DNA from 3 places in the Bacillus cereus group sp. Bce041 genome. Region 3 is predicted to be linked to each of the others. Evidence: riboswitches for the same ligand, from Rfam matches in the RefSeq annotation. Region 3 holds a riboswitch; each other region holds the start of a gene.

Region 1 (4,282 bases), on a different contig from region 3:
AGCATGGAATTTTTACTTATTCTCCTTTGCAGGTCTTATCGCAGCTATATCTGTTTTCTTCATTCCTACAAAATAAAAAGAGCACAAACTTACTTGTGCTCTTTTTCATATGCTTCAAACAACATATCTCGAAACAATGTATTTAAACTCTCAATATCGATTCCTGATCCCTTTTCAATTCCTTTTACATATTGCTGATAGTAATGAATTTGTTCTTCTAAAAATTGATTTAGCACCTTAATTTTCAATCCAACATCTAATTCAGTACCTGCTTTTTTCTTTATTAACAACTTTTCAATTTCATCTAATACGCTACGTTCTAATGATAATTCTGTAATTAATCGGTCAAACTCTACAGGAGGTAAAGTCGTTTTCTCTTCTAGCCACTTACAAGCTAAAATGGGACGTAATACATAAAAGTACTTTTTCAGCTTTACATTCTCACCTTGCAAAAATTCACGATAATTTTTCGACGCCATATGTAAATAATGATATATCGTTGCTTTTGGATCAAAATTCTTCTCACTCATCTGTTGAAGTAGTTCTGGAAAATTAGAGTTTTTCGAATAAAAAATTGGTGATCGAATCCACTCAAGTAAAGCAGGATTCGACTTCGCGAATAGTTGCAACGCCTTTTTAATATCCCAACCACTTATATCTAAATCATCACTAATTGGATATTCAATTACATCTCGTTTGTCATGAATTGATAAATACCATTCTACCGGATGTATATAAACAAACCTAACATCATAATCGCTATCTTTCGATGGAACCCCCCAAGCACGACTCCCTGATTCCACCGCAAATAAAATTTTTACATCATTCTCTTTTTCAATTCTTTCTAACTCCAACTCGATTTTCTCTCTCATTTCATAACATCTCCATTTTTTGATTATTTCCCTGGAAATTCGACAATACACTATTAATTTTACTACATACTAAAAAAACTGTCAGAAATTACTGACAGCCTAATGAAACGTCTATTGTTGCTTTTCAATTACAGTAGCAGCAATTCGTTCAAACTCTTTTTGAATCTCCTCTTTATATGCATCTACTATTGAAAAATCCATAGCAGCAATATAAATTCGTTCTAATTTATCACGAATCGATTTTGCTTTCGCTAAGAAAGACATCGCCTCATTCATTTTTGCTTTATATTGAATGGAAACATCACGAATTTCCTTCGCATATTTCTCATCCGTCCCTGGCGTAACAATAAGGGCATACATATCAATAATTTCATCACCCTCGCGACTTGGAAAATATTCATGTGGTGCGGTGCTATCAAAAATTGCAAAACCTAATTCTCTTACGATAACCATATCAAGACTATTCGGGTCAAATCCGCAATGATATACTTCAACTTCAAACCCTTTTTCTTCAGCTGCCTTAGCTAACTTTTTGAGCATCGTTGATTTTCCAGAGCCTGGGCGCCCTTTTATAAAATAACGATGTGGTAACCCTTCTGTTAAATTAGGAACAAAATCAACTGCTCCTTTCGGTGTAGCAGCTCCTAAAAAACGATGTTTTACAAGCGATTGTCTCCCGCTTTTATCTGCAAATAATTTCTGGATTAGCTGATTGGTTAGTTCATTTGCTTTATTAAAATCTATATTATCAATATATATCTTCTCCCACTCATCATGTATAACCAATGCCTCTTTAAAACGTGCGTAAGCAGACTGAAAAGCTTTGCTTGCTTCTGAAACAAATCTTTCAATTTCTAACTTCTGCTTTCTTAGTTTATCTGAGTCCCAAGCAATTCCTAAATTTATATACTCTTCAACAACTCCTGGCATTTTTGGCTCAATAACATGCGGCGATGTCCCATCAACAATTCCTACTTTTAATTGTGGGATAATTACACCATCAACCGATTTATTATCAGAAGAACAATGTAAAAATTCAATATCATATCCTTTTTCAATCCATTCACGACCTATTGCCTTTATTAAAGAAGATTTTCCCGTTCCTGGGCCACCCTTTAAGATAAATAATCTGTCTAATCCTTTTAAATTCTCTTCGTATAAATTGTGAAATCCCCTAGCTGTATTACCACCAGCATAATAATTTAATACATTTCCTGTCACTGCACTCACTCCTTCGCAGCATTCTATTTACATAAGCTACAATATGCGAGCAGCTTTATTTGGGTGAATACCTATTTTGTATTGCACGCAAAAAGGAAATGAATTACAATTTAAATATCGGAAAATTCCGATTTTAAAAACTGAATACTTCTTTATCAAGAGAGGCAGAGGGACCGGCCCTTTGAAGCCCAGCAACCTCAGTTTATACAAACTGAATAGGTGCTAATTCCTGCAAAATGCAATGCATTTTGGAAGATAAAACTCAACTAGCATGTAAAGCTCATCTTTCTTGATACTGAAGGATGAGCTTTTTATTATTTGAAAAACATATATTGGAGGTATGTAAAATGAAAGTAATTGATTTATCACAAACATTTGAAAATAATATGTCTCAATTTCCTGGAACACCTAAAATACAACTAGAAGCTGTTACAAGTGTTGAAGAATCAGGATATCAAGTTACAGATTTTCATTCTGTCGTTCATGTTGGCACGCATTGTGATGCTCCTGCGCATTTTATTTCAGGCGCAACGACCATCGATCAATTACCGCTGGATCAATTTGTAGGTGAAGCTGTTCTTATAGATGTAACACATATTCAAGAGCGAAAATTACCTAAGACAGTATTGCATAATACTGACATAAAAGAAGGTGATATTGTTATTTTTCATTCTAATCTATCCACAAAATGGAATACAGAAGCTTATGAGAAGGAAGCATTTTATCTTTCTGAAGAATTAGCTAAAGAACTAGTGCGATTAAAAGTAAAATCTATCGGTTTAGATTTCATTTCTCCTGATGAAGTCACAACAGAAACATCACCGATTCATCACATATTACTAGGGAATGATATTTACTTAATTGAAAACTTAACAAATCTAGATGCTATCGAAGCAAAACGTTTCTTTTTCTCAGCAGCACCTTTAAAAATTAAAAATAGTGACGGTGCTTTCGCAAGAGCATTTGCTGTTATTTTTTAAACACAGCCTATAAAAAAAGCAAAGGCCACTACTGGTCTTTGCTTCTATATTTTCTATTTAAATTAAGAAAGAATTGTTCCACACGAGGACGCACCCAAGCTAAACAATCTATCTCTTTCTTCTTTGTGCAAGCTATCTCTTCTCCATCTACCATTTCAACAAGTTCTAGTTCTAACAGTTGCCTCGTGAATGCTAACATATTCACTTCTTCGGATGGATACTCTTCTTTTAATTTATCCTCAATTTCCCCCAATAAAAAACCGTCACGCATCATTGCCAATGCATCAATCCAAAGTGGCGGCATTTCATATTTTTCTCCTGTAATTGTATCTTTTACAATATAATTCTTTTGCTCTTTTCGAAATTGAATCGTGTGTAAACATACAGTCGAATTTAATGTTAATTCCATCATACCACCTCTTTCATAATATCTGCATAGAAAAAAGGATGCGTGTGCACCCCTTCTTATCTTTTCATAACACTACTGAACCGCTACATGAGCAATCAATCTCATGTCGATATTTTCCTCCATTATAAACGAAGTATTTTATAAAAAAAACCCTTCTTGAAACATTTTATAAAATGTTTATATTTACACAACAAGAACACTTTTCTGAAAAATCTTTTCTCCCAATACATTAAAAGGTCGGCAAAAAAATTTCTACTTTCGTTCCTACTCCTACACTACTTTGGATCGTGATACTCCCTTGATGTTCCTTAATAATTTTATATGTAATCATTAATCCAAGTCCTGTACCAGTCTCCTTTGTTGTGTAAAACGCCTTGCCGATTTTTTCTAACTTCTCATTCTCTATACCAAATCCTTGGTCTTCAACAGAAATACACAAATGTCCTTGCGTTTTTTGATATACACGGATATGAATTTCCCCACCCTCTGGCATTGATTCTATTCCATTTTTAATGATATTTAATAACACTTGTTTTAATTGCTTATCATCACCGTTTATAGCCGGTAAATTCCCATCTACTTGTAAATGACATTTAACTCTATATTGCGTTGCATAACTTTCCATTAGATGCACAACATATAGAAGGATGTCTCGTATATTACACCTTTCATAATTTGTTGGCTTTGGTTTTCCTAACAACATCAATTCACTAACAAATCCATTGACTCTTTCAATTTCTTGTAGCATAATGTCGTAGCTCATCGTATCAGTTGGATTTCTTTCTTTTTGCATTTGCGTA
Region 2 (4,282 bases), on a different contig from region 3:
AATGCCTTTTTTCTCTAATATCGGCTGTGCCTTTTCCAAAATAACAGCGTGTGGCACGTTAGAAGCTCCCACAACAAGCTTATTCTCCTCTTTGCTCCCGCAAGCAGCTAATGTAAATACAGACAACGCTGTAACAACTGACAGTAGAACCTTTTTCATACGATTTCCCCTTCTCCCCAATGGTTATGTAGTTATAAAAAGAGCCGGCATACACCAGCCCTTTTCAGCAATTATTCTTTTACAGGAACAACTGCCCCTTTATATTCTTTATTAATGAAGTCTTCAATTTCTTTAGAATGCAATACTTCTACAAGAGCTTTAATCTCTTTCTTATCTTTATCGCCTTTACGAACAGCTACTATGTTTGCGTATGGTGAATCATTTCCTTCAATTGCAATTGCATCTTTTTCCGGATTTAACTTTGCATCAATTGCATAGTTAGAGTTAATTAAAACAGCGTCGCCTTCTTTATTGTTATACACTTGTGGCAATAAACCAGGCTCGATATCCGTTTTGAATTTTAGATTTTTCGGATTATCTGCAATATCTTTTGGAGTTGCTTTAACTGGATCTATTCCGTCTTTAATTTTTAAAATACCTTCTTTTTGTAAAATTGCTAAACCACGTCCATGGTCAGCAACTGAATTACTCATAATAATTGTCGCTCCGTCCGGAAGCTCTTTTAAGCTCTTATACTTTTGAGAGTACACACCAATTGGTTCTAAATGAATTTTTCCTGCTACTTCAAAGTCATATTTTTTATCTTTAATTTCTTTTTCTAAATACGGAATGTGCTGGAAGTAGTTTGCATCTAAATCCTTATCCGCTAACGATTTATTTGGTAATACGTAGTCTTGGAATTTTTTAATTTCTAACTCAATTCCTTTTTTCTCAAGTAACGGTTTTGCCTTTTCTAAAATAACAGCGTGCGGTATGTTAGAAGCACCCACAACAAGTTTCTTTTCATCTTTATCTTTCCCGCCACAAGCAGCTAATCCAAAAATTGAAGTTGAAATAAGTGCCGTAAGTAACAATTTTTTCATTTGAAACATCCTCCCGTTTTTCATTATCGTTTATCTATTCGAGTCGTTAAACTATCACCAATCCACTGAATTAAAAATACAACTAGTAATACACAAATTGTCGCAACGATTGTTACATCGTTATTCCCTCTTTGGAATCCTTCTAAGTAAGCAAGTGTTCCAAGGCCACCAGCACCAACAACTCCTGCCATTGCTGTATAGCCTACTAAAGCAATTGTCGTAACCGTAATACCAGATACTAATGCTGGTAACGATTCTGGAATTAACACTTTCAAAATAATTGTGCTTGTTTTTGCTCCCATTGCTTTTGAAGCTTCAATTACACCTTTATCAATTTCGCGAAGTGCGATTTCAACCATTCTCGCGTAGAATGGTGCTGCTCCAATAATTAAAGCCGGCAAAGCTGCACTTGCTCCAAGAATTGTTCCAAGAAGAATCTTTGTGAATGGGATTAATAAAATAATTAAAATGATGAATGGTATAGAACGGAATATATTTACGAATGCTCCAATCACCGTATTAATTGATTTGTTTTCCCATAAATTATCTTTTGCTGTCATGAAGAGTAACAATCCTAAAATGAGTCCTAAAACAAATGTCGCAAGAGCTGCGATTGCCGTCATATATAACGTTTCACCAGTTGCTTCTAACATTTGATTCCAATCAACATTTGTGAGTAACTTATCCATGTGCAATCACCTCCAGCTCTACTTGATCTTGATGAATTCCTTCTATTGCTTGCTGGATCGCTGTTTCCTCACCATTTAAATGAACAACTAAACTACCGTAAGAACCGTTATTCGTTTGTGCGATATTTCCTTGCAAAATGCTAACTTCTATATCACTGCGTTGCATCAATCGTTGAAGCACTGGTCTTTCTACAGCCTCACCGATAAACTGCAAACGAATTACTTTTCCATCTGGATATTTTTCAATTAAACTTTCAATCGTTTCATTTGTATCTTCAGAATCCGTTAACTGCTGTACAAATCGTTTCGTAATATCTTGCTTCGGATTACGGAATACATCAAGTACTGGACCTGTTTCTACAATCTTTCCTTTCTCCATTACCGCAACACGATTACAAATCTTTCGAATTACGTGCATCTCATGTGTAATGAGTACAATTGTTAAACCAAGGCGCTTATTAATGTCTAATAGTAAATCCAAAATTTGATCTGTCGTTTCCGGATCAAGAGCTGACGTTGCTTCGTCACATAAAAGCACTTGTGGATTGTTAGCTAATGCTCTTGCAATCCCAACGCGTTGCTTTTGTCCCCCGCTCAGCTGAGATGGGTACGCGTCTCCTCTTCCTTCTAATCCAACAAGATGAATTAATTCATCAACACGTTTTCTTCTCTTCGCTTTATCAACACCTGCAATTTCAAGTGGAAACTCTATATTTTCACGTACAGTTCGTGACCAAAGTAAGTTGAAGTGCTGAAAAATCATTCCGATTTCTTGCCTTGCCTTACGAAGTTCACTTCCTGTAATTGCTGAAATGACACGATTTGCAATTGTAATTTGGCCAGAAGTTGGTTTCTCCAACTGATTGAACAATCTAATTAAAGAACTTTTTCCAGCGCCACTATATCCGATAACACCAAATATTTCACCTTTATCTATTTTTAAATTGGCATTATCTACAGCAGTGACATCACCGCTTTTTGCTTTATATATTTTCTTTACATTCTCTAATAGAATCATGGTGTATCACCCCTTTTTTAAATAAAAAGCGCAAGCGGCTCGTTTAGAACAAGAGGGCGTTTGAATCCCTGACGTAGAGGCGCTTTTTGCCTCATAGGAAGGGATGAAACGACCGACTGTTCTAGCCGCTGGAGCTAGATTTCATAAAGATTTTAGGTCGACTCCGCAATTTTTTATTTTTAATGCGTGTAGTCCACTGTTATCATTACTTTTATTATTTGAATGTCCTCCACATTCAAACAATAAAAAAACCTTTCTGCTTTAGAGAAGCAGAAAGGTTTTTATGCGTATATAACAACATTATCCCTCTCTCTCATCTCTCAAAGCATTTGCTTTGCAGGAATTGGCACCATTTCAACATAAGTTGACGGTTGCCGGGCTTCACAGGGCACAGTCCCTCCACCTCTCTTGATAAGAGAAATCAGATTCAATTTTCGTCTGATTTGAAATTTATGAAATTGTCTATATTTTATGACTTGAATTGTATCAATATACACTCACCATGTCAACAGAAATTTTCGCAAAAAATGAAACTTCAGAATTTTAAGCACCTACTGACATCGGTTTACATATATGAAACATCGATTCCACTAATAACATCGTTCGGTACGTTCCCGAATATTGTACACGTCCATCATTCATTAGCATTTGCAATCGTACATTTCCATTCACCAATTGTTCTATATCCTTTTCATCTAAGCAAATGATTTGTTCCGTTCCTCTTTCTTCATGTACCAGCTCTATATAATCTCTTGAAATTTGTAACGAACAACTTTCATCTCCAAAACGAAAATTAACAGTTTTTTCTTCTTGTCTTAAAAGCGGTTCTAAATGATATTGAGCATTAGCGTAATTTACAAATGATTGAAGCAAAGAATATAATCTCACCCTAAATCACATCCTTCATATCACTTTCTATTACATACCATTCCCTCTCACTAAAGAGCAATCCTGTTATTTTCGCTCGACAAATACTGTATCCACCCTGCATCTCGACATATTTCCCAAGAAATATGTCGAGGCGGCAAAAATTTTGCCGCCTACTTTAATTCCGTATATAAATATTCAACCGAATGAAATGCGTATATCTTCTTCATCAGTGTCCCATTTTCAAAAACAAGTAAACAAGGTACACTTTCAATCCCATACTCTTTCGCTAAATGCGGAGCATAATTTAAATCTAACATCCCAATTTTGAGGCCTTCAATTGTCATCTCAACGACTGTTAACATCTTTTTTGCTAATTGGCATGTTCCACACATTGGAGTATATACATATAATACTGTTTTTTCTTCGTTCTCTATTAGGGCTGTAGCTTCGGCTCCTGTCCAATCAATCACTTCTATCATTCCTTACCGTAAATATTCTGTATAAACGTCAATGTCGGCTCCCCATAATACATTTGCTAAGTGTGTAGATGGCGCAGTTGCCACTTCTCGGTACGAGCGATCAATATAGATATGCTCGGCTTGCGGGAATTCTTTTCGAAATTGTTTCCTTAACTTTTCTCCAGCATCATCAGCATCCACTAG
Region 3 (4,282 bases):
TGTTAGGGGCAGTAGATAATGTATTTATGTTTTTTGTGGCTGTAATTGTAGGCTCTATTGTGACAGCTGTTGTAGTAAATGTATTGAAAAAAGACGTTTCAAAGTTAGAGAAACAAGAAAATGAACAAATAAAAGAAGTTTCAGCAACAATAGAAGTGCAACAACTGGAACAAGAAACTCAAGCAAGAGGCGAACAAGTAGATAAGGTAGAGATAAAAAAATTAACAGATATTACAAGTTTAGAATTAATTGAAACGGACTTAAAAGGGGAAACAAGAGATGACATCATTGATGAAATGATTCAAAAATTAAAGCATGTAGGTGCATTACATTCAGTGACAGAATTTAAACAGGCTATTATGAACCGTGAGCAAGAAAGTACTACAGGTATTGGCATAAACATTGCGATTCCACATGGGAAATCAGCTGCCGTAAGGAAACCGAGTGTGGTATTTGGAATTAAACAATCGGGCATAGATTGGAAAAGCCTTGATGGAACGGAAGCGAAGTTAATATTTATGATTGCGGTACCAAAAGGAAATGAAGGGAATGAACATTTAAAAATCCTTCAAATGCTTTCTCGAAAACTTATGGATGACAGTTTTAGAGAGCGGTTATTATCTGTTCAAACAAAAGCAGAAGCATACAAACTACTAGATGAAATAGCATAGAATGGGGGATTTAAATCATGACTGAACCATTATTTTTTGCACCTGTTTTTAAAGAAAGAATTTGGGGTGGAACACATTTAACTTCTTTTGGATATGAGATTCCATCAAATCAAACTGGAGAGTGTTGGGCTTTTGCTGCACATCAACATGGACAAAGTATTGTTAAGAACGGAAAGTATAAAGGGCTATCTTTGGGTGAATTGTGGGATAACCATCGAGATTTATTTGGAAATATGGAGGGGGAGCGTTTCCCTCTTCTTACAAAAATTTTGGATGCCAATCAAGATTTATCTGTTCAAGTTCATCCCAACGATGAGTATGCCAGCGTATATGAAAATGGAGAACTAGGAAAAACAGAATGCTGGTATGTAATCGATTCCATAAAAGACGCGGAAATTATTTATGGACATCATGCGAAAACAAAAGAAGAATTCATGGCTATGATTGAAAAGAAAGAGTGGAACCAACTGTTGCATCGCGTGAAGGTGAAACCTGGAGATTTCTTCTATGTGCCGAGTGGAACTGTTCATGCAATTGGTAAAGGGATTTTGATATTAGAAACGCAGCAAAACTCTGATACAACCTATAGATTGTATGATTATGATAGAAGAGATTCAGAAGGTAATTTACGTGATCTTCATCTTGAAAGCAGTATTGATGTAATAGAAACTCCATGTATTTCGAATCAGTTAACATTTAAAAATGAAAAAGTAGATGATTTGAGTATAACTAATTTTATTAAATGTCCGTATTTTTCAGTGGAAAAATGGGAGTTAGATGGATCAGCTAGTTTGGAACAACAAAAAGCCTTCCTTCTTGTTAGTGTAATACAGGGAGAAGGTGAGTTAATTAAAGAAGGTGAGCACTATTTCTTTAAAAAAGGAGACCACTTTATAATACCTAATTACTTTGGAGGATACGATTTGGTAGGTAACTCTATATGTATTGTTTCAAGTATATGATAAATTTTATAATTTTTATATAAAGATTATAGAAAATATTATTTAAACACAAATTAACCAGTTCCTGATTTTACGGATCTGGTTAATTTGTGTGAAGTGCATCAAATTTTGAGGAAGTGCTAGTGAACCGCATCATAAATAAATGACGTTTTGTATGTTCGATTTTTAAATAATACCTAAGGAGGAGTGGATTGCAGTTATAGTAATACTCCTTTTTTTGTATTTCTATAATAGATAATTTTTTTAAAAAACAGAATTGTCTTGACAGTTATTGAATGGATTGATAAGGTTATAAAAAAATATTTCTTATCCAGAGAGGTGGAGGGACTGGCCTTATGAAACCTCAGCAACAGGTCTGCTTAAGTAGACACTGTGCTAATTCCAGCGGGTGATAATCCTGATAGATGAGAGCTTCCGTTTTTATTTGTCAGTAGCGCCCTCTTTTTTAGAGTGCGTTTTTTGTTTTTTCTGGGTAATAACTAAAGGAGAGTAGAAATGGAGAACAAAAATGGGCAAGAATTTCAAAGGAAAATGCAAGCACGTCATTTAGTCATGCTATCACTTGGTGGGGTGATTGGAACGGGCTTATTCTTAAGTTCGGGTTACACTATTCAACAAGCTGGCCCATTTGGAACAATTCTATCCTATTTGGTTGGTGCGCTAGTGGTTTATCTAGTTATGCTATGTTTAGGAGAGCTTTCCGTACATATGCCTGAAACTGGCGCATTTCATAGTTATGCAGTTAAATACATTGGACCGGGTACAGGGTATACAGTAGCCTGGTTGTATTGGTTAACTTGGACTGTTGCTTTAGGTTCTGAATTTACAGCCGCAGGATTACTTATGAAGCGATGGTTTCCATCGATTAATGTTTGGGTATGGAGTGCTCTTTTTGCCATTTTGATCTTTGTATTAAATGTCCTGACTGTTAAATTTTTTGCCGAATCCGAATTTTGGTTTTCAACGATAAAGGTTATAGCTATTGCGATTTTTATTGTTTTAGGAGTAGCGGCAATGCTAGGGTTTCTTCCGATGACTCATTCAAAAGCTGCACCATTCTTTTCTAATTTTACAAGTGGAGGTTTATTTCCCCATGGTGCTACGGCCATTATGATGACCATGCTTGCGGTTAATTTTGCTTTTTCGGGAACAGAATTAATAGGTGTTGCAGCTGGAGAAACAGCGAACCCGGAAAAAATGATACCGAAGGCAATTCGAACTACTCTGTGGAGATTGATCATCTTTTTTGTAGGAACGATTGTTGTTTTATCTGCGTTATTGCCTATTTCCGATGCGGGGGTATTAGAGAGCCCTTTTGTTGCAGTTCTAGAACGAATTGGGGTGCCATATTCAGCTGACATAATGAATTTCGTTATCTTAACAGCCATTTTATCTGCGGCAAACTCAGGCCTTTATGCCTCTTCTAGAATGCTTTGGTCGCTTGCTAATAAGAATATGATATCCCCGATTTTTGGAAAAATGACGAAGCAAGGTGTTCCAATCAACGCCGTCATTTTCAGCATGGTGGGTGGAGCTTTGGCTTTGCTTTCGAGTATTGTGGCACCAGATACTGTCTATATCGTACTTGTTTCCATTTCCGGTCTAGCAGTAGTTGTAGTTTGGATGAGTATTAGTGCTTCGCAGTTCCTATTTCGCAGACAATTTTTGAAAGATGGAAATTCTGAGAAGGACTTGATTTATCGCACACCACTATATCCATTAGTACCAATTGCTTCTTTTATCCTTTGTCTGGCATCGTGTATTGGAATTGCATTCGATCCAACACAGAGAATTGCCTTATATTGCGGCATACCGTTTATTTTGTTTTGCTATGGAAGTTATTATCTAACAAAAAATCTAAAAAAGAGGGGCGTAGATTATGTCGAACAAAATCAACCCAATTGATGATATTTTATCCCAACATTCCATTATGCTTCTTGACGGAGCATTAGCTACAGAATTGGAGGCGCATGGATGTAATTTGGACGATCCTCTTTGGTCGGCACGTGTGTTACTAGATAATCCGGAACTAATTTATCAGGTTCATTCAGACTATTTTCGTGCTGGAGCGGACTGTGCCATAACAGCAAGCTATCAAGCTACTATTAGCGGTTTTTCCAAGCGTGGAATACAAGAACAGGAAGCTTTGGAATTAATTAAGAAAACGGTGTTACTTGCAAGAAGGGCAAGAGATGATTTTTGGAAGGAAAATACGCAAACGAATAGGCCTAAACCATTGGTTGTTGCATCAGTTGGGCCGTACGGCGCTTATCTTGCAGATGGTTCAGAGTATGTAGGCAACTATGGTGTGACAGATAAAACATTAGCAGACTTTCACCGTTCGAGGATGTCTGCGTTAATCGAAGCAGGTGCAGATCTATTGGCATTTGAAACGATCCCTTCCCTGCAAGAAGCAAGAGTATTAGATACATTATTGCGTGAGTTTCCAGAAACATATGCGTGGCTTTCCTTTTCGCTAAAAAATGAGAAAGAGATTAGTGAAGGTATGAAACTCGTGGAGTGTGCACGAGCTTTTGAGAAAAGTGAACAAATTGTAGCGATAGGTATCAATTGTGCGCCAGTAACCGTTGTGACTGGCGCAATTCAAGAGTTGAGGGCAAACACCAAAAAACCGATTATTGTTTATCC

The links. A riboswitch is a leader RNA that binds a small molecule or an ion and turns the genes downstream of it on or off. The one in region 3 is predicted to bind S-adenosylmethionine.
Region 1: linked by a shared signal. The riboswitch ahead of ACUN13_RS21640 (cyclase family protein) and the one ahead of mmuP (S-methylmethionine permease) in region 3 are both predicted to bind S-adenosylmethionine.
Region 2: linked by a shared signal. The riboswitch ahead of ACUN13_RS20515 (methionine ABC transporter ATP-binding protein) and the one ahead of mmuP (S-methylmethionine permease) in region 3 are both predicted to bind S-adenosylmethionine.

Annotation. Positions count from the first base shown of each region.
Region 1 covers NZ_JBQXON010000007.1:133,444-137,725, forward strand. The annotation lists gene ACUN13_RS21625 (MFS transporter) at 1-76, shown strand, start outside; gene ACUN13_RS21630 (nucleotidyltransferase domain-containing protein) at 90-872, opposite strand; gene ACUN13_RS21635 (PRK06851 family protein) at 984-2,093, opposite strand; SAM riboswitch class I at 2,243-2,355, shown strand; gene ACUN13_RS21640 (cyclase family protein) at 2,441-3,073, shown strand; gene ACUN13_RS21645 (hypothetical protein) at 3,102-3,482, opposite strand; gene ACUN13_RS21650 (ATP-binding protein) at 3,712-4,282, opposite strand, start outside.
Region 2 covers NZ_JBQXON010000006.1:244,454-248,735, reverse strand. The annotation lists gene metQ (methionine ABC transporter substrate-binding lipoprotein MetQ) at 1-159, opposite strand, end outside; gene metQ (methionine ABC transporter substrate-binding lipoprotein MetQ) at 231-1,043, opposite strand; gene ACUN13_RS20520 (methionine ABC transporter permease) at 1,067-1,732, opposite strand; gene ACUN13_RS20515 (methionine ABC transporter ATP-binding protein) at 1,725-2,750, opposite strand; SAM riboswitch class I at 3,061-3,168, opposite strand; gene ACUN13_RS20510 (hypothetical protein) at 3,294-3,638, opposite strand; gene ACUN13_RS20505 (thioredoxin family protein) at 3,791-4,099, opposite strand; gene ACUN13_RS20500 (toprim domain-containing protein) at 4,103-4,282, opposite strand, start outside.
Region 3 covers NZ_JBQXON010000026.1:7,385-11,666, forward strand. The annotation lists gene ACUN13_RS30515 (PTS fructose transporter subunit IIABC) at 1-671, shown strand, start outside; gene manA (mannose-6-phosphate isomerase, class I) at 689-1,633, shown strand; SAM riboswitch class I at 1,937-2,044, shown strand; gene mmuP (S-methylmethionine permease) at 2,129-3,538, shown strand; gene mmuM (homocysteine S-methyltransferase) at 3,513-4,282, shown strand, end outside.